3 regions of the Janthinobacterium sp. GW821-FHT03A03 genome follow, and region 1 is predicted to be linked to each of the others. Evidence: predicted binding sites of a transcription regulator. Region 1 holds the regulator's gene; each other region holds the start of a gene.
What was found. The regulator NrdR, encoded in region 1, represses ribonucleotide reductase genes. The targets are predictions, from matches to a motif close to CACNANATNTNGTG.
Positions count from the first base shown of each region.

Region 2: a site for NrdR is predicted at 5,221-5,234, ahead of AC07VI_RS03880 (ribonucleoside-diphosphate reductase subunit alpha). Genes of this name have one in related genera too.
Region 3: a site for NrdR is predicted at 4,261-4,274, ahead of AC07VI_RS26740 (ribonucleoside triphosphate reductase). Genes of this name have one in related genera too.

Region 1 covers NZ_JBWKUZ010000018.1:14,858-21,249, reverse strand. The annotation lists ZMP/ZTP riboswitch at 95-219, shown strand; gene glyA (serine hydroxymethyltransferase) at 331-1,578, shown strand; gene nrdR (transcriptional regulator NrdR) at 1,873-2,337, shown strand; gene pilV (type IV pilus modification protein PilV) at 2,620-3,198, shown strand; gene AC07VI_RS23510 (PilW family protein) at 3,195-4,172, shown strand; gene AC07VI_RS23505 (pilus assembly PilX family protein) at 4,185-4,808, shown strand; gene AC07VI_RS23500 (pilus assembly protein) at 4,805-6,392, shown strand, end outside.
Region 2 covers NZ_JBWKUZ010000001.1:843,507-849,898, forward strand. The annotation lists gene AC07VI_RS03875 (ribonucleotide-diphosphate reductase subunit beta) at 740-1,891, opposite strand; gene AC07VI_RS03880 (ribonucleoside-diphosphate reductase subunit alpha) at 2,009-4,966, opposite strand; gene ampD (1,6-anhydro-N-acetylmuramyl-L-alanine amidase AmpD) at 5,348-5,959, opposite strand; gene AC07VI_RS03890 (sigma 54-interacting transcriptional regulator) at 5,937-6,392, opposite strand, start outside.
Region 3 covers NZ_JBWKUZ010000025.1:49,704-56,095, forward strand. The annotation lists gene AC07VI_RS26710 (substrate-binding periplasmic protein) at 1-517, opposite strand, end outside; gene AC07VI_RS26715 (heavy-metal-associated domain-containing protein) at 767-1,030, shown strand; gene ubiT (ubiquinone anaerobic biosynthesis accessory factor UbiT) at 1,054-1,593, opposite strand; gene ubiV (ubiquinone anaerobic biosynthesis protein UbiV) at 1,614-2,510, opposite strand; gene ubiU (ubiquinone anaerobic biosynthesis protein UbiU) at 2,588-3,625, opposite strand; gene AC07VI_RS26735 (hypothetical protein) at 3,786-4,202, shown strand; gene AC07VI_RS26740 (ribonucleoside triphosphate reductase) at 4,321-6,069, shown strand; gene nrdD (anaerobic ribonucleoside-triphosphate reductase) at 6,066-6,263, shown strand; gene AC07VI_RS26750 (anaerobic ribonucleoside-triphosphate reductase activating protein) at 6,256-6,392, shown strand, end outside.

The DNA.
Region 1 (6,392 bases):
GGCTGCGGCGGCGCGCGGCGGCGCGCGGCGATTATAGCCGCACGGTTGCATTCCTTGCTCAATTTGGGCACTTAACTTACAATTTGATTTCCATTACGTCTCACGTGACTGGCGAAAAGTCGGGGCGATCTCCACCATGTGGCGGTCGGCCAAGCGGCGAAAGGTGGACACCCACCGGGAAACGTGAGATTTCATCAGCCGTTCGCCTGGGCAGCCCCTATGGAAATGCACGAAGAGGCTGCCTGTCCAGTGTTGTTATTCAATTAACGCCGGCTCCCCTCATTCGATCCAACCTGCCAGTACAAGAACCCTCATACTTGGAGTTTTTACATGTTTGCAAAAGATCACAACCTCGCCAACGTCGATCCTGAATTGTTCGCCGTCATTCAAAAAGAAAACGTGCGCCAGCACGATCACATCGAGTTGATCGCGTCGGAAAACTACACGTCGCCAGCCGTAATGGAAGCGCAAGGCTCGCAGCTGACCAACAAGTATGCCGAAGGCTATCCAGGCAAGCGCTACTACGGCGGCTGCGAATACGTCGACGTGGCCGAGCAGCTGGCCATCGACCGCGTCAAGCAGCTGTTCGGCGCCGAATGCGCGAACGTGCAGCCGAATTCCGGCTCGCAGGCGAACCAGGGCGTGTTCTTTGCCATGCTGAAACCGGGCGACCTGATCATGGGCATGTCGCTGGCCGAAGGCGGCCACCTGACCCACGGCATGCCGCTGAACATGTCCGGCAAATGGTTCGACGTCGTCTCCTACGGCCTGACGGCGGAAGAAGACATCGACTACGAGGCGATGGAACGCCTGGCCCGCGAGCGCAAGCCGAAGCTGATCATCGCCGGCGCGTCGGCCTTCTCGAAAAAGATCGACTTCGAGCGTTTCAGCAAGATCGCCAAGGAAGTGGGCGCCTACTTCATGGTCGACATGGCCCACTACGCCGGCCTGATCGCCGCCGGCCTGTACCCGAACCCAGTGCCGTTCGCCGACTTCGTCACCTCGACCACGCATAAATCGTTGCGCGGCCCGCGCGGCGGCATCATCCTGATGAAGGCCGAGCACGAAAAAGCCATCAACTCGGCCATCTTCCCCGGCATCCAGGGCGGCCCGCTGATGCACGTGATCGCCGGCAAGGCCGTTGCCTTCAAGGAAGCGCTGAGCCCTGAATTCGTCGAATACCAGAAGCAAGTGATCAAGAACGCCGACGTGCTGGCGAAAACCCTGATCAAGCGCGGCCTGCGCATCGTTTCCGGCGGCACCGAATCGCACGTCATGCTGGTCGACCTGCGCGCCAAGAACCTGACGGGCAAGGAAGCCGAAGCCATCCTCGGTTCCGCGCACATCACCTGCAACAAGAACGGCATCCCGAACGACCCGCAAAAACCTTTCGTTACCTCGGGCATCCGCCTGGGCAGCCCGGCGATGACGACGCGCGGTTTCAAGGAAGCGCAAGCGGAAGAAGTGGGCAACCTGATCGCCGACGTGCTGGACAATCCACATGACGCCGCCACCATCGAGCGCGTGAAAGCGGCCGTGAAAGTGCTGGCCGACGCGCATCCGGTCTACGCAGCTTAAGGGCCTGTTCCGGTAAAGGAATACAGCCGCAGCAGACAGGCCCTCGGAAGCGGGTACTGCGTTGCTCGTCGTAGCATGGCTCGCCATGCGTCCGCCTCGCGACCGATGAGCAATCTGCTGCAGACGCTCCTTACCGGAATCGTCTCTAATTATTTGTCCAGAATGTGTCATACGGAGTAAGATTCTGTCTGACACATTCCAGTCGTGCCCAAGGGCGCCCGGAGTGATTCGGGCGCCTTTTCATTTAAGGGCGGTGATTTCCCGTAATTATTACTATAAAGTTGTAGCCAGCCCATGAAATGTCCATTTTGCCAGCATGGCGACACCCAGGTTCTCGATACGCGCGTATCGGAGGAAGGGGATGCCATACGGCGCCGCCGCCGCTGCGGCAAATGCGACAAGCGCTTCACCACCTACGAGCGCATTGAACTTATCATGCCGGCCGTCGTCAAAAAGAATGGCAGCCGGACGGAGTTCGCTGCGGATAAGTTGCGCGGCAGTTTGATGCTGGCCTTGCGCAAGCGTCCCGTCGCGGCCGCCTCGGTGGATACGGCCATCGCGTCCATCCAGGAAAAGCTGCTTACCAGCGGCTTGCGCGAAGTCGATTCCGGCTATATCGGCGAACTTGTCATGCAGGAACTCAAGCGCCTCGACAAGATCGCCTACATCCGTTTCGCTTCCGTCTACAAGAATTTCGAAGACCTGGCCGAGTTCCAGGATGCGATTGCCGAAGTGGGGCAGGCGCGCGGCAAGCCCTGACGCAGTGCCGGCATCCCTTGCGCCATCCCCGGCGCGCTGGCGCCATCGCATGGCGTGGACGGGGCCGGCGCAGCGTGCCGTCCCCACCATGCCAACGCTGGCCTGGCAAGCGGCCTGATCAATCCACACGCGTTTATGTCCCGGTTTCTAGCTGACTTTCTCCTTTTCGCCGCGACGTTTGCGCTGCCTCATGCCTGAATTCTGGCGCGCGCCTATCGTGGAGCTGGGCCGTGCGTCCGTGCGGCTCCAGTCCTGGTTTCATTCCGGCAGCAGGAGAAGCTCATGCACGGCGTCGCGCGCGGTTCCATGGATGGCAGCAGCCTCGTCGAGGTGCTGGTGGCGCTGCTGTTGTTGGCGCTGGGCCTGCTGGGTGCCAGCATTTTGCAGCTCAGTTCCCTGCGCGCGCGCCATGAATCGGCGCTGTTGTCGGCGGGCGTGCAGCTGGCCGCCGGCATGGCCGAACGCATGCGCGCGAACAGCCTGCTCATGCAAGGCCCCGATGCGGGCAATCCCTACCTGAACGTGGAGTATGCGGCGGCGGACGGCGCCGGGGCGGCAGGCGGCGCGCCCGACTGCTACGGCGCCTGCGGCGCGGCCGAACTGGCGCAATTCGATATCGCCGAGTGGAAACAGCAACTGCAATCGGCCTTGCCCGGCGCCCGCCTGCGCATCTGCCGCGACCTTGCCGCGTGGGACGCCGCCGCCGAGGGCTTGCATTGGGCGTGCAGCGGCGGCCAGGGCGCGCCCGTCGTCATCAAGCTGGGCTGGCGCGCCCGCCTGCCCGACGGCCAGCCCGCCGTGAACGGCGCAGGCGAGTCGCTGCCCAGGCTGGCGTTCCAGCTGGGCGGAGGCGGCGCATGAACGCCGTGTGCGTCCAGCGGCGCCGGCATCGCGGCATGGGCCTCGTCGAATTACTGGTGGCCCTGGCGCTGGGCGCCATGCTGATGCTGGCGGCCAGTGCCGTGCTGCTGGCCGCCAGCGGCAGCTATGGCGACCAGTCCGCCAGCGCGCGCCTGGACGACAACGGCCGCTATGCACTTGACACCATCGCCCGCGCCGTGCGCCAGACGGCATATGTCAACTGGGACAGCAGCGCCGCGCCCGTCGCCCATGCCGATTACGACAGCGCCAATCTCGCCGGACTCGACGCGCGCAGCCTGGGCAAGAACAGCGAAGGCATCAGCGAGGCCTTGCCCGACGCCCTGCACGGCAGCGACGTGCTGGCCCTGCGCTATTACGGCGCCGGCAAGGAAGAGGGCGGCGACGGTTCCGTGCTCAATTGCGCCGGTTTCGGCGTGGGCGCCGCGCAAACGCAGGCGCAGCGGGGCTGGAGCATTTTCTATGTGGCCCAGGGCGCCGATGGCGTAGGCGAGCTGCGCTGCAAGTACCGGGGCGCAAACGGCTGGGGCGCGGACGCCGTCATCCGCGGCGTCGACAGTTTCCAGGTGCTGTATGGCCTCGACACGGACACGCCGCCCGATGGCGTGGCGAACCGCTATGTCAACGCCGGCGCGCTCGACGCCTGCGATGCGGCGCTGCTGCTGGCGGGCGCGGATGCGGCTGCGCGCCAGCGCGATCTGCACCGGCGCACGCACTGGAAGCGCGTGGCCAGCGTGCGCGTGGCGCTGTTGCTGCATGGCGAGGCGGGCCAGGCGGACAAGATGACGGAACTGGGGCCGGCGCAGTTCGACCTGTTCGGCAAGGCGTATGCCGAGGCGCACGGCGCCGGCGACGCGGGCGTGCGCATCATGCGCGCATCGTTGCCCGCCGCAACGCGTTCCCGACCGCGGCAAGTGGTGCAGGCGAGCATCATGCTGCGCAACGGGCCGGTCTAGGCGGGCGGCACGATGGCGCGCTGCAGCTTGCCGCGTGCGCGCCATCGTGGCGCCACCCTCGTGTATGTGCTGTGTTTGCTGGTGATCATCTTGCTGCTGGGCATATCGGCGGCGCAGATGGCCTTGCAGGGCGAAAAGGCGGCGCGGGGCGAGCGCGACCGGCAGTTCGCGTTTCAGGCGGCGGAGGAGGCATTGGTGGATGCGCAGAACGATATCGAAGGCTTGCCCGGCGCGCCGGGCCGCAGCAGCCTCTTCGCGCCTGGCAGTGCGGCCGGGTTCGCGGACGGCTGCGGCGAGGGAGGCGCACTGGGCCTGTGCCTGCCCGCGCCCCGGGACGGGCCGGCCCTCTGGCTAAGTGCCGACCTCGATGGCGCCGAAGGGAGCGGCCGAGCGGTGCCGTATGGGCAGTTTACGGGCGCCGTCATGCAGACGGGACAGGGTTTCCTGCCGTCGCGCCGGCCCCGCTACCTGATCGAACTGCTGCCGTTCCACCCGCCCGGCGCGGAGGCGGCCGGCGGCCTGGCCACGGCAAGTTATGTCTACCGCATCACGGCCATCGGTTTTGGCGCGCAGGACAGCACGCAAGTCGTGCTGCAAACTTATTACCGCAAGCAGGCGGCCGGAGCGGGGCCATGACGCCTGTGTCCTCCGTCCTGTACTCCGCCTGGTACTCTGCCTGGCGGCGCGCCGGCCGCGCCTGGTTGCTGGCGGCCGGCCTGGCTGCCATGGCGTGCTGTGGCGCCCCCGCCGCCGTCCCCGCGGTGGAACTGGCGCGTGCCGACGCCGGCCTGCACGGCGCCAGAGTGCCGCCGAATCTGCTGCTCAACCTGTCCCTCACGCATGCGGCGGCCGCTGCGGCGCATGGCGGCGACTATGCGCCGCAGCGCGCGTACCCAGGTTACTTCGATGCACGCATGTGCTACAGCTATCCGTACCGCAGCAAGGATGGCGTCCTGTTGCCGGACTTGCGCGTAGCGACCGCTTACTTCTCCGTGCTGAAGCGGGCCGATGCGCTGCACGGCTGCGGCGGCGATAGTTTCAGCGGCAATTTTCTCAACTGGGCCAGCGCCAGCATGCTCGACATCGTCCGCTATGCGCTGACGGGCGGCGACCGCGTCATCGACGAAGTGCGCAAGACGGTGCTGCAGCGCGCCTACCTGCCGGACGCGGCCGGCCCGCTCGACTTCTTTGCCCACCCCGATTTCTTTCCACGCAAGGTCCTGCAGGCTGGCGTGGCGGCGGCCACGCCGTTTGCGCTGGCGCAACTGGCCATCGTTTCCTGCCGCAACCGCCTGCTGTTCGGCGACGCCAGCCTCAGCCAGCCATCGGGCGCCAGCTGCGACGCGCCTGGCGTTGCGGCCACGCACGGCGTGTTTCTCGCGCGCGTGCGCGTGTGCGATGCGGTAGAAGGGCCGCTGCGCGACGACCTGTGCCTGGCGTATGGCAAGAACTACAAGCCCGTGGGGGCCGTGCAGCGCCATGGCGGCCGGGTGCGCGTGGGCGTGTTTGGCCTCCTGAACGGCCTGCCCGCCAGTGCCGGCCCCGTGTATGGCGGCGTGTTGCGCGCGCCGCTGGCCCACGTGGGCAGGCAGCGCTGGGCGGCGCCCGATTTTCTGCCGCAAGACAATCCCGCGGCCGAGTGGAATCCCGCCACCGGCGTGTATGCATCTCCGGCCGGGGCCCAGGGCGCGGGGCCCGGCGGCGGGGTGACCGCTTACATCAATGGCCTGGGCCGCAGCAACGCGGGGCATCCGGGCGCCTACGCGAGGGCCGCGCCGCTGGCCGAATTGCTGTACGAATCGCTGCGCTATCTGCAGGGGCGGCAAGCGAGCGCCGCGGTGCCTCCTGCCACGGCCCCGCCTGCCGTCGACGAGGGTTTGCCGGTCGTGAGTCCCTGGTCCGACCCGCAGACGGCCAGCTGCCAGCGCCATATCGTCGTCAGCCTCGGCGATGCGGGCATGGCGGCCGACCGTTACGTGCCCGGCAATGTCCCGGCGGCTCCCGCCTCTCCAGGCGACAGGGCGCGCGCGGCGGACGGTTTTGCGCCGCCGCCGTTCGACGCGATGGCCTGGACGCATGCGGTGGGCAGCCTGGAAAGCGGCGCGGCGCAGGGCAATCCCGCGCCACGCCCGGACCTGGCGGCGCTGGAGCTGCTGGCCGACGGGCCGGGCGGCGCCAGCTACCATGCGGCGGGCCTGGCTTACTGGTCGCATGTGCAGG
Region 2 (6,392 bases), on a different contig from region 1:
TTAAACCCGTCCGACCCACCACAGGGATAGGCCAGGCGAATTATTCATCGGCACAAACGGTCGTTTGCGCTAATGAATTCGGCACCAGCTGAACTGCTGCAACTCCTCACGTTTGCAGCACTTCAGCCATCGTCGGTGCCACCCTGCTTTATCTCGCAGCTGGTGGCAAAGTCTGAATTCGGTCATTCGTTTTCGATGCCGTGCGTTTTTTCGCTCCTCGCATCGCGCTCGCCACAACACCCATGCGTCAAATAAAAAACCGCCATGCCTGAAAAAATTCGGGCACGGCGGCAGACGAAAACGGTGTGGTTTTGTGCATATCCGTGTAAATCTGTATCCCTGTTTTGCGAGGTTTTTTCGTTACCGCGCTGGTCAAAAAACCCCGCATTCTAACGCTCGCATTTGCAATCTCATAAAGTACACGAAAACCTTGTCAATGCGCAACCGGCACGACACGTTTTCACGGGCTTTTTTGCACGATACGCGCGCTATCGCACAATCGCGCGCCAAATGCCGCCGCCAGCGTGTCCGGAAACGCTATTTTCCGCCTCCGATGCGGCCGCGCGTGAGCACTGAAAAAGCTGGCGCGGGCCTCCTCATATCGGCGCGGCCGCAGGCGCTTTTCCGGCCGTGCCGCTGATGCTTTTCGGCGCCCTCCGGCGGCGGCATTTTTCTCGGCCAGGCACAAAAAAAAAGCGCCGTCACAGTGACGGCGCTTTTGGCTTTTGAAAGCGAAGGCTTATTCCCAGTTCAGCGCACCACCCGTTTGGTACTCGGTCACGCGCGTCTCGAAGAAGTTGCGCTCTTTCTTCATGTCGATCATTTCGCTCATCCACGGGAACGGGTTTTCTTCCTGGGCGAACAGCGGCTCGATGCCGATCTGCTGCGCGCGGCGGTTGGCGATGAAGCGCAAATAGCCCTTGAACATCGGCGCGTTCAGACCCAGCACGCCGCGCGGCATGGTGTCTTCCGCGTACGCGTATTCCAGTTCCACGGCCTTCATGAACAGGTCCTTGATCTCTTCGCGGAAGGCGGCCGTCCACAGCTGCGGGTTTTCCATCTTGATCGTGTTGATCAAGTCGATGCCGAAGTTGCAGTGCATCGATTCGTCGCGCAGGATGTACTGGTACTGCTCGGCAGCGCCCATCATCTTGTTCTGGCGGCCCAGCGCCAGGATCTGCGTGAAGCCCACGTAGAAGAACAGGCCTTCCATCAGGCAGGCAAACACGATCAGGGATTTCAGCAGCTTCTGGTCGTTTTCCACCGTGCCCGTGACGAACGCCGGGTCGGTCAGGGTGTTGATGAACGGGATCAGGAATTCATCCTTGTCGCGGATCGACTTGACTTCGTTGTAGGCGTTGAAGATCTCGCCTTCGTCCAGGCCCAGCGATTCGACGATGTACTGGTAGGCGTGCGTATGGATCGCTTCCTCGAACGCCTGGCGCAGCAGGTACTGGCGGCACTCGGGCGCCGTGATATGGCGGTAGGTGCCCAGCACGATGTTGTTGGCGGCCAGCGAGTCGGCCGTCACGAAGAAGCCCAGGTTGCGCTTGACCAGGCGGCGCTCGTCGTCCGTCAGGCCGTTCGGGTTCTTCCACAGCTCGATATCGCGCTGCATGTTCACTTCCTGCGGCATCCAGTGGTTGGCGCAGCCGGCCAGGTATTTGTCCCACGCCCACTTGTACTTGAACGGCACCAGCTGGTTGACGTCCGTCTTGCCGTTGATGATGCGCTTGTCATCGGCATTCACGCGGCGCGCCACTTGCTCGGCGTTCGCTTCGGACGGCTCGGCGCCGGCCGGCAGGTTCAAATCGGTATTTCCCAGTGGCGCTTGCTGCGCCGGACGCGGCACAGCTGCCGACGTGGTTTCATCATCCCAAGACAACGACATATTCTTCTTCCTTTCCATGCCGGCTCACCGGCGTCTGCAACAGGCCCGTTGAATCGGACAATACAGACATTAACAACATTGAATCAACCCGGCCGTGCCGGGCTGACAACTAAAATCTTACTGGCAGGCTTCGCATTCTTCAAAGCCGTCATCACCGGGACGCAGGTAGCAGGCTTCGCCATCGGCGTCGTCCGCTGCAGCGGCCACCGCTGCCGCCGGCGCCACGGCGGCAGCGGCTGCCGCCACGACCGCTGCCTGGGCGCTCTGCGCGCTGGCCGACATGCCGCCGTCGACTGCCACGGCGTTCAGGGCACCCGTCTTGGAGGTCGATTTCTCCATGTGGGTAGCGGCGATGGTGCGCAGGTAGTAGGTGGTTTTCAGGCCGCGCAGCCATGCCAGCTTGTAGGTCTCGTCGAGCTTCTTGCCCGATGCGCCAGCCATGTAGATGTTCAGCGACTGTGCCTGGTCGATCCACTTCTGGCGACGCGAAGCCGCTTCCACCAGCCAGCTTGGCGACACTTCAAAGGCCGTGGCGTAGATATCGCGCAGGTCTTGCGGGATGCGGTCGATCTTCACCAGCGAGCCGTCGAAGTACTTCAGGTCGGAGATCATGACTTCATCCCACAGATCGCGCGCCTTCAGGTCGCGCACCAGGTAGCCGTTGATCTCGGTAAATTCGCCCGACAGGTTCGATTTCACGTACAGGTTCTGGAACGTCGGCTCGATACAGGCCGAAACGCCGATGATGTTCGAAATCGTCGCCGTCGGGGCGATGGCCACGCAGTTCGAGTTGCGCATGCCGAACTTGGCGATGCGTTCGCGCACCGGGGTCCAGTCCATGGCCGACGAGGAATCGACTTCCAGGTAGCCGCCGCGCTCCTCAAGCAGCAATTTGACCGAGTCCTGCGGCAGGATGCCGCGGTCCCACAGCGAACCGGCGTACGACTCATAGCGGCCGCGCTCTTCGGCCAGTTCCGTCGACGCCAGGTAGGCGTAGTAGCAGACGGCTTCCATCGAGGTGTCGGCAAACGACACGGCGGCGTCCGAGGCGAACGGCACGCGCATCATGTGCAGGCAGTCCTGGAAGCCCATGATGCCCATGCCGACCGGACGGTGGCGCATGTTCGAATTGCGCGCCTTGTCGACGGCGTAGTAATTGATGTCGATGACGTTGTCGAGCATGCGCATGGCGGTGCGGATGGTCTTGGCCAGCTTGACGTGATCGAGCTTGCCTTCCTTCATGTGCGCCGGCATGTTGACGGAACCGAGGTTGCAGACGGCGATTTCGTCAGGGCCCGTGTTCAGCGTGATTTCCGTGCACAGGTTCGAGCTGTGGACGACGCCGACGTGCGACTGCGGGCTGCGGATGTTGCACGGATCCTTGAACGTGATCCATGGGTGGCCCGTTTCAAACAGCATCGACAGCATCTTGCGCCACAGGTCCAGCGCCGCGATCTTCTTGAAGACGCGGATTTCGCCGGCGGCGGCCTTGGCTTCGTAGCCCAGGTAAGCCTGTTCAAAGGCCTTGCCGACCTTGTCATGCAGATCCGGTGTGTCCGACGGCGAGAACAGCGTCCATTCGCCTTTTTCCATGACGCGCTTCATGAACATGTCGGGAATCCAGTTCGCCGTGTTCATGTCGTGCGTGCGGCGGCGGTCGTCGCCCGTGTTCTTGCGCAGGTCGAGGAATTCCTCGATGTCCATGTGCCAGGTTTCCAGGTAGGCGCAGACGGCGCCCTTGCGCTTGCCGCCCTGGTTGACTGCCACGGCCGTGTCGTTGACCACTTTCAGGAACGGCACCACGCCTTGCGACTTGCCGTTGGTGCCCTTGATGTGGGCGCCCAGGGCGCGCACCGGCGTCCAGTCGTTGCCCAGGCCGCCGGCGAACTTGGCCAGCAGCGCGTTGTCCTTGATGGCGTCGTAGATGCCTTCCAGGTCATCGGAGACGGTGCTCAGGTAGCACGACGACAGCTGCGAGCGCAGGGTGCCCGAATTGAACAGGGTCGGGGTCGAGCTCATGAAGTCGAACGAGGACAGCAGGCTGTAGAACTCGATGGCGCGCGCTTCGCGGTCCGCCTCGTTCAGCGCCAGGCCCATGGCCACGCGCATGTAGAACGCTTGCGGCATTTCGATGCGCACGTCCTGGATGTGCAGGAAGTAGCGGTCGTACAGGGTTTGCAGGCCAATGTAGCCGAACTGCAAGTCGCGGTCGGCAACGATGGCTTTCGCCAGGCGCTCAAGGTCGAAACTGGCGAGTACCGGGTTCAGCAGCTCGGCGGCGATGCCCTTGGCGATATAGGCCGGGAAATACGTCAGGTATTCGGCGGCAGCGGCCGCTTGCGGCACTTCCTTGCCGAACACTTCCTTGCGCACCGTGTGCAGCAGGATGCGGGCCGTGACCTGGCTGTAGGCCGGGTCTTTTTCCATCAGCGCGCGCGCCGCCAGGATGGCCGACTTGTGCAGTTCTTCGACGGGCACGCCGTCGTACAGGTTTTTCACGGTTTCAGCGAGGATGGCGTCGGCATCGACGTGCTTTTCCAGGCCGGCGCAGGCGGCGTTGATCAGGTCGCGCACTTCCTGCATGTCCAGCAGGCGGCGCACGCCGTTGTCGGTGACATTCAATTGCGGTGCGGAAACTTGCGCGGCAGCGCCCTGCGCTTCCTTCTGCAGACGGCGCTCTTCCATGTGCTTGGCGCGGTACAGCACGTAGGCACGCGCCACGTCGTGCTCACCCGAACGCATCAGCGACAGCTCCACCTGGTCCTGCACGTCTTCGATGTGGAAGGTGCCGCCGCCCGGCTGGCGGCGCACCAGCGCCGCGACGACGCCAGCGGTCAGCTGTTCCACCAGTTCGCGGATACGGGCAGAGGCAGCGCCCTGGCCGCCGTTAACGGCCAAAAACGCCTTGGTCATGGCGATGGCGATCTTCGAAGGCTCAAATGCCACCACCGCACCGTTGCGGCGGATGATGCGATAGTCGCCCAAGGCCGCGCCCGTGCTCGCCACGCTATTGGCCGCGCTGGGCGCTGGCGATGCTGGCGTTGGATGGATGGAAATATCTTGAGGTGATTGCATTGAAGCTCCCGTTGTCAGCTAAAGTCAGCCTGCAGTTTTGCTGCCGCGTATGTTGTTGAATAGAACGCCCGATGGTCAGGGTTTCTTCAGGTATTTATTGCTAAATAGTAAATAATTCACAGTCAGAATTCATACAGCCAACCCGCACTGCCCGGCTGGCGTGAAACACGATCAAGGGTGATAAACCGCCAGTTCCAGTGCTTTATCAGCAATCCGGGTAGCTTTGACAATAATTATGAAAACGTCTGTGGTGGCACTACATATAGTCGTTGAATCCAAATTCCGCACTAATTGTAGTACCCATCGAAAGGCGATGCAATAGTTTTCCGGCATCGCCCCTGGTAATTTTTTGTTCTTTCTTCTACGATTTCGGTTGACTTTTCAGCGCGCCGACGGGAAGCCCAATACCCGCGAAGTAAGCGCTAACGCCGGCCGTTCGCGCAGCGCTCCCAACCAACATTCCTGGTAGCAATTCCAGTCAAAATATGGCCCCGGATCCGTCTTCCTGCCAGGCGCGATATGTTCATGTCCGCGCACATGGGCCAGCCCGTAGCGCGCCGCCAGCGCGGCCGTCAATGCCGCCAGAACATGATATTGCCGCGGCTGGAAGGGAGTAACATCCGAGCCTTCCATTTCGATACCGATGGAATATTCATTGCACTGCGGGCGTCCCTCGAACGTGGACGTGCCGGCATGCCAGGCGCGCTGGTCAGCCGAAACATATTGCAACAACGCGCCATCGCGCCGCACAAAAAAGTGCGCCGACACCTGCAAGCCACGCAGGTCGGCGAAGGAAGGATCGGCATTATAATCTACCCGGCCCGTAAACAAGTCCGACACATGCGGCCCGCCAAAATGTCCCCCGGGCAAGCTGATGTTGTGAATCACCAGCAAGTCGATTTGCGCGCCTTCCGGACGCGCATCGCAATACGGCGAGTCGTAGCGCACGGCGCCGTCGCACCAGCCGTCTTCATCTATCTTCCATGCCATCATCAAGCCAGGACTCCTGTATCATCAACTTTTGCATCCGGTAACGCAACTGGCGCGCACTGAGCCCCAGTTGCCGCGCCGCCCGTGCGCGGTGGTAGCGCTCGCGTACCAGCGCCAGCGTGATCATTTCACGCTCGGCCTGGCGCAAATACAAGGCCAGCGGCAGAAGCGGCGCCGCGTCGCGCGTCGCCATACCCGGCAGGGACAGTTGCCGCTCGACGCCCGGCAGGACCGTCTTCAAGGGCGTGACCGAGGCCGTCGCCGTGCTCGGCAAGCCCAGACCATCGAGTGCGATCACGCCATCGTCGGCAAAGGCCAGTGCCCGTTCCAGCAGGTTTTCCAGTTCGCGCACATTGCCCGGGAACGCGTAGTGGCGCAAGGCGTCCAGCACCGGCGGCGCCAGGCGCACGCTTTGCCGTGGCGCCAGGCGCGCCAG
Region 3 (6,392 bases), on a different contig from region 1:
CCGCCGCCAGCTGCTGGAACAGGCCTTCGTAGGTACTCGAAGTATCGAGGCGCAAACCGTTCGCCTGCAGGATGGCGGAGTCGGGCCAGTCGCGCATCTGCCCGGCAGACAGCCGCGCCAGGCCGGCGATGCTGCGCACGCCGCGCAGCAGGTCCGGCTGGCGCGCCTGGATCAGGGCCACGCGCCAGCCGATCAGGCCACGGTCGATGGGTATGCGTACCGGCAACAATTGCCTTTCGCGCGCGCGGCTCGTCATGGCCCAGACCACATCGACGCTGCCCGACGCCGCGGCGATTTCCTGCATGGCGCGCGTCTGCACCATGCGCAGCGCGGAGCGGCGCAAGGCATAAGAGTGGCCCGACCGTGCCAGCGCCTGTTGCAGCAAGGCCGTCACATAGGCTTGCTGCGGATCATCGAGCGCCTGGTGGCGCGGATACACGAGCGGCAGCAAAGAAGCGCCGGCGGCCGCGCCAAACGGCCACAGACAGGCAAGCATGAGCACGGGACGGCGCCGCATGGCCCCTCCTTTCCAGCGCGTTCATCAGCGTTCTTATCAGAATGACAGTATCACGCAGCAGACTACGCTTGTCGACTGGAATGTGGAAACTGTATGCAAAACAACACTGGTTTCAGGCTGGCCAGATGGGATGGGAATTAATCCAGATCAATAAAACCGCAAATAAAAAATAAATCTTGCGTGCTGCTCTGGACGACATGCGCGGCCCTCGCCTACGCTGTTTTTTTATCTGAAAAACAAGAGGACCCCATGCAGACAGCGCGCTTGAATATTATTGGAATGGATCACGAAGGCTGCGCCGACAGATTGACGGGCGCGCTCGAAGCCGTCACCGGCGTGGCCACCGTCTGCGTCTCGCTGGCCCGCCACGGCGCCACGGTGCAATTTGACGAGCGGCTGGCCAGCCAGGCGCGTTTGCTGGCAGCCGTCAACGACGCCGGCTTCATGGGCGAAGCGTCCGACGAGGAACAACTGCCCTCGTGCAGCGGCGCCTGCGGCCACTGCCGCCACTGAGCGCGCTGCCGGCAACTCCCCGCTCAGCCTCCGCGCGCGCCCCGGTCGCGCAGATGCGCCAGCACCCGGCGCGGTCCCAGCGCCTGCAGGTCGAACGGCGGCAGCTCGATGGCGTCGAGCGTGTTCTTGAACAGCAGACCCAGTTCCGTATCGCCTTCCAGGCTCAGACGGCGGCTGAAAAACAGGGTGTCGGGATCTTCCTGGCGCCGCGCCAGCAGCATCAGATCATGCACGCTGGCGGCGATGCACAGGTCGGGCACGTCGACATAGCGCTCGGCCACGAACACCGTGCCCTGCCACTCGAAATCGAAGGCGATCCCCGCGTCCAGCAGGCGCAAACGCAAGGTGCGTCCTTCCAGGCTGCAGCGCACGTCATCGGGCAATTGCGGCGCCAGCAGGCGGTTCAAGCCCTGCACGAACAGCCACGAGGCGGGATATGGCGGCAGCTTGGACAGCAGTTCGGCCAGCGGTTCGGGCAGCCGGTACGACACGGCGGGCTTGCTCATGCCGGGTTTGGCCGGAACCGGGGACGGGACGGGCAATCTTTCCAGTTGATCTTGCATGGTGCTTCCTTTCGAGGCATTCAATGGGCGGCGTGCTGTTCCATGCCAGGCTGGCCATGCCAGTAGCCGTCGCAGGCGCCGGCAGGCTGGCAGGCTGCCAGCTGGGCCTGGGCACCCACGCCGCTGACCTGGCCGCGCCGGGCGCGGTCGAAGATGGCGATGACTTGTTCCGTGTGCATGGCCTGCGGGCTGATGCGCGCCACCGCCACGCCCATGTCGCGCATGGCGTCGAGTTCGCGCACCAGGTTGTAGACGAGCGCCGACTGCGTCTGCGTGCCGTTGAGCACGAGGAACGGCACTTCGTCGCGCGTGCGCAGCAGCAGGCCGTCCGGCTCTTCCAGGCAACTGTAGCCGCAATCGTCCTTCGGCAGGTTGCGGTTGCGCGCCGTGAAGCAGCGCGCGGAAAACGCCAGCGGCATGCGTCCATAGGCGAACACTTCCGTCTCCAGCCCTTCCGGCTTCTGGCGCTGCATCTCGGCCAGCGCTTCCTGCCCCATTTCCAGCGGCATCACCCAGCGCCGGGCGCCCAGGCGCGCCATCAGTTGCAGGCTGGGGCCATTGAACAGGTTCAGATGGGGGCCGGCGACGAAGGGCGCGCCCTTTTCCATGCAGTGCACGGCGCCCATGTCATTGGCCTCGACGACATAGCGGCCATTGCCCGTGATGCGGCGCAAGGTGGCCAGTTCGGCGCCCGCCTCGATCAGCGCCTGCGTCGACAGCACCACTTCCTTGCCGGCGGCGGCCAGCATGTCGGCGATATCGAGCCAGTCGGCCAGGCGCAGTTCATGCCGGCGCGAACACACGGTTTCGCCCAGGTACACGATATCGACGGCGGTGGCCGCGATCTGCTGGTAAAACTCGAAGACGGTGGCGCGCGGCCAGTAGTACAGCAAGGGGCCCAAAGATAGTTTTAGCATGCCTTTTCCAGTATTTTTCAAGTTACAAAACCGTAGCGAGCGGCTCGCGGCGAGGCCGGGAGGCGCAGCAGGTTTTGCTATTTCCAGGAGCGATGGTAGGCGCCGAGTGTGTGCTGCTGCCCCTCGGCCAGCTTGTCCATGGCCGCCATCCATCCCGGCTTGACGGCGTAGCGCGTATTGCCTTCGCGGCAGGCGTCGATCGCTTCGCGCCACACGCGCGTCACCTGGGCCACGTAGGCGGGGCTGCGCTGGCGCCCTTCGATCTTCACGGCGCGCACGCCCATGGCGATCAATTGCGGCAGCAGCGCCAGCGTATTCAGGCTGGCCGGCTCCTCAATGGCGTAATACTCTTCATCGTTGACTTCGAAGCGCCCCTTGCACAGGGTGGGATAGCTGGCGTTCTCGCCAGGCGCGTAGCGGTCGATCAGCACGCCGTTCAGGCGCGATTCGAGGCCGTTCGGCGTCTCCAGCCAGCGCACGGATTTCGCCGGCGAGCATACGCCATGGGTATTCGGCGCCTCGCCAGTCGCATACGACGACAGCGCGCAGCGTCCCTCGACCATCACGCACAGGCTGCCGAAGCCGAAGACCTCGATCTCGACTTCCGTCTTGCTGATCAATTGCTCGACCTGCGCCATGGACAGCACGCGCGGCAGCACGGCGCGGGCGATGCCGAAATGTTCATGGTAAAAATTGATGGCTTCGTAGTTGGTGGCCGAGCCTTGCACGGACAGGTGCAGGCGCAGTTGCGGCTGGTGCTGGGCCGCATACGCCATCAGGCCCGGGTCGGCGACGATCATGGCGTCGATGCCGGCCTGCGCGGCGCGGTCGATGGCGCTGCGCCACACGGCCCAGTTGTGCGGCTGCGGATAGGTGTTCAGCGCCAGCAGCACCTTGCGTCCATACTGATGGGCGTAGCGCACGCCCTCCGCGATGGCCTTTTCGTCGAAATTGAGGCCGGCGAAATTGCGCGCATTGGTGGCGTCGCGAAAGCCCAGGTAAACGGTGTCGGCGCCATTGTCGACGGCCGCTTTCAGGGCAGGCAGGCTGCCGGCGGGACAGACCAGTTCCAGCGGTCCGGCCACGCGGGTGGCGGTGGTTGATTCAAGCATCATGGTGTTCTCAGTCCTGTGTCGGCTCAGGGTGCAGACTATAGCCCCGCCCATGCCGCCCAGTCCTTGACGCAGGTGAAGGAATGCATGCATGGCTGGCGCGCGTTCAACTTGCTTGACCTGGCTGTAAAATGCCCCACTTTTCCCCCTTCGATTGCCCGCCATGACCCGCAAACCGCTGCTGATCTTCCTGCTTACCCTGTTCCTCACCGCGCTGCAGGTGCAGTGGGCCGGCCCGTCCGATGGCTATGACGCAGGGACCGTCTCCATGCTGTCGCCCGAAGTGCTGGGCGCGTATCCAGGCGTGCTGCTGCTGTTCCTGCTGGCCGTGTTCGCGCGCCGCCAACTGCCGCTGCTGCGCCAGGCCGCCATCTGCACGGGCCTGCTGGCCGTCTACTGGCTGCTGGCGAACTACGTCACCTTCGACGCGCGCGTGGCCAGCTGGAGTACCTACTCGCCGCTGGAAATCTGGGCCCACGTGCTGCCCGCCTCCGTCGCCAGCGTCGCCGCCTGCGGCGCCGCATTCTTTTTCGCGAGCTGGCTGATCCTGCGCGAAACGCGCTGGAACAAAACCGGCTGAGGTGGTTTTTTCACCTGCGTCAAGGATTCGTCACGCAACTGCACGCGCCCTTTGACGCCACTATATTTAGTGATTAACCTCCATAAAAACACCGCATGTTGTGTTTATTGGAGGTTTCATGACGACAAATGCAGTTCCATCCACGCGCGGCCAGGTCGATGTCGCCGCGTCCATCAATGAATACCTGGAGCGGCGCGACTGGCGCGTCAACGCCAACGCCAACCAGGGTTACTCGCTGGGCGGCCTGATACTCAACGTGTCGGGCAAGGTCATCGCCAACTACTGGCTGGACCAGGTCTATCCGCCGGAAGTGGGCGCGGCGCACCGCGAAGCGGCGCTGCACATCCACGACCTCGACATGCTGGCCGGCTATTGCGCCGGCTGGTCGCTGCGCACCCTGCTGCACGAAGGCTTGAACGGCGTGCCGGGCAAGATCGAATCAGGCCCGCCCAAGCACATGTCGAGCGCCATCGGCCAGATCGTCAATTTCCTCGGCACCCTGCAAAACGAGTGGGCCGGCGCGCAGGCCTTCAGTTCCTTCGACACCTACATGGCGCCCTACATCCGCAAGGACAGCCTGCGCTACGAAGACGTGCGCCAGTACATGCAGGAGCTGATCTTCAACCTCAACGTGCCGTCGCGCTGGGGCACGCAGACGCCGTTCACCAACCTGACTTTCGACTGGGTCTGCCCGGACGACCTGCGCGAACAGATTCCCGTCATCGCCGGCCGGGAAATGGACTTCAGCTATGGCGAGCTGCAGGCGGAAATGGACATGATCAACCGCGCCTACATCGAGATCATGATGGCGGGCGACGCCAAGGGCAGGGTCTTCACCTTCCCCATCCCCACCTATAACATCACCGAGGATTTCGACTGGCATAGCGAAAACGCGGAACGCCTGTTCGAGATGACGGCCCGCTACGGCCTGCCCTACTTCCAGAACTTCATCAATTCGGAACTCAAGCCGAACATGATCCGCTCCATGTGCTGCCGCTTGCAGCTGGACTTGCGCGAGCTGCTGAAAAGGGGCAATGGCCTGTTCGGTTCCGCCGAGCAGACGGGCTCCCTGGGCGTGGTGACGATTAACTGCGCGCGCCTGGGCCATTTGTGGCGCGGCGACGAGCCAGCCTTGATGGCGGACCTGGACCGCCTGCTGGAACTGGGCAAGACCAGCCTGGAAATCAAGCGCCGCACCATCGAGGAACTGATGCAGCAAGGCCTGTTCCCGTACACGAAACGCTACCTGGGCACCCTGCGCAACCACTTTTCCACCCTGGGCGTGAACGGCATCAACGAGATGATCCGCAATTTCAGCGGCGACGCCCATGACATCACGAGTCCGGAAGGCCATGCGCTGGCCGTGCGCCTGCTCGACCACGTGCGCGAGCGCATGGTGCAATTCCAGGAAGAGACGGGCCATATGTACAACCTGGAAGCGACGCCGGCCGAAGGCACGACATACCGCTTCGCCCGCGAAGACCGCAAGCGCTATCCCGCCATCCTGCAGGCGGGCACGCCGGACAATCCGTATTACACGAACTCGTCGCAACTGCCCGTCGGCCACACGGACGACCCGTTCGAGGCGCTGGAATTACAGGATGCGCTGCAGCGCAAGTACACGGGCGGCACGGTGCTGCACCTGTACATGACGGAAGCGCTGTCGGACGCGAACGCCTGCCGCGAGCTGGTGAAACGCGCCCTGAGCCGCTTCTCGCTGCCCTATATCACCGTCACGCCCACGTTTTCCATCTGCCCGCGCCATGGCTACCTGGCCGGCAAGCACGAATTCTGCCCCACCTGCGACGCGGAGCTGATCGCCCGCAAGCAGGCCCACATTGCTCCATCACTTGAGGAAACGCCATGAACGCACGTCCCGACTTCACTCCCGCCATCACCCTGCTCGATACCGAACGCCAGCGCTGCGAAATATGGACGCGCGTGATGGGCTACCACCGCCCCGTCGCCTCGTTCAACATCGGCAAGCAGGGCGAATTCCACGAGCGCCAGTATTTTACGGAAGCGAGCGCCCGGGTAGGCCAGCCCGCCTGTCATGGCTGAGTTGAAAGTGGGCGGCCTGACGCCCTTTTCCGCCACCGACTACCCGGGCAAGCTGGCGGCCGTGGTGTTCGTGCAGGGCTGCCCCTGGCGTTGCGGCTATTGCCACAATCCGCACTTGCAGGCGCGCAC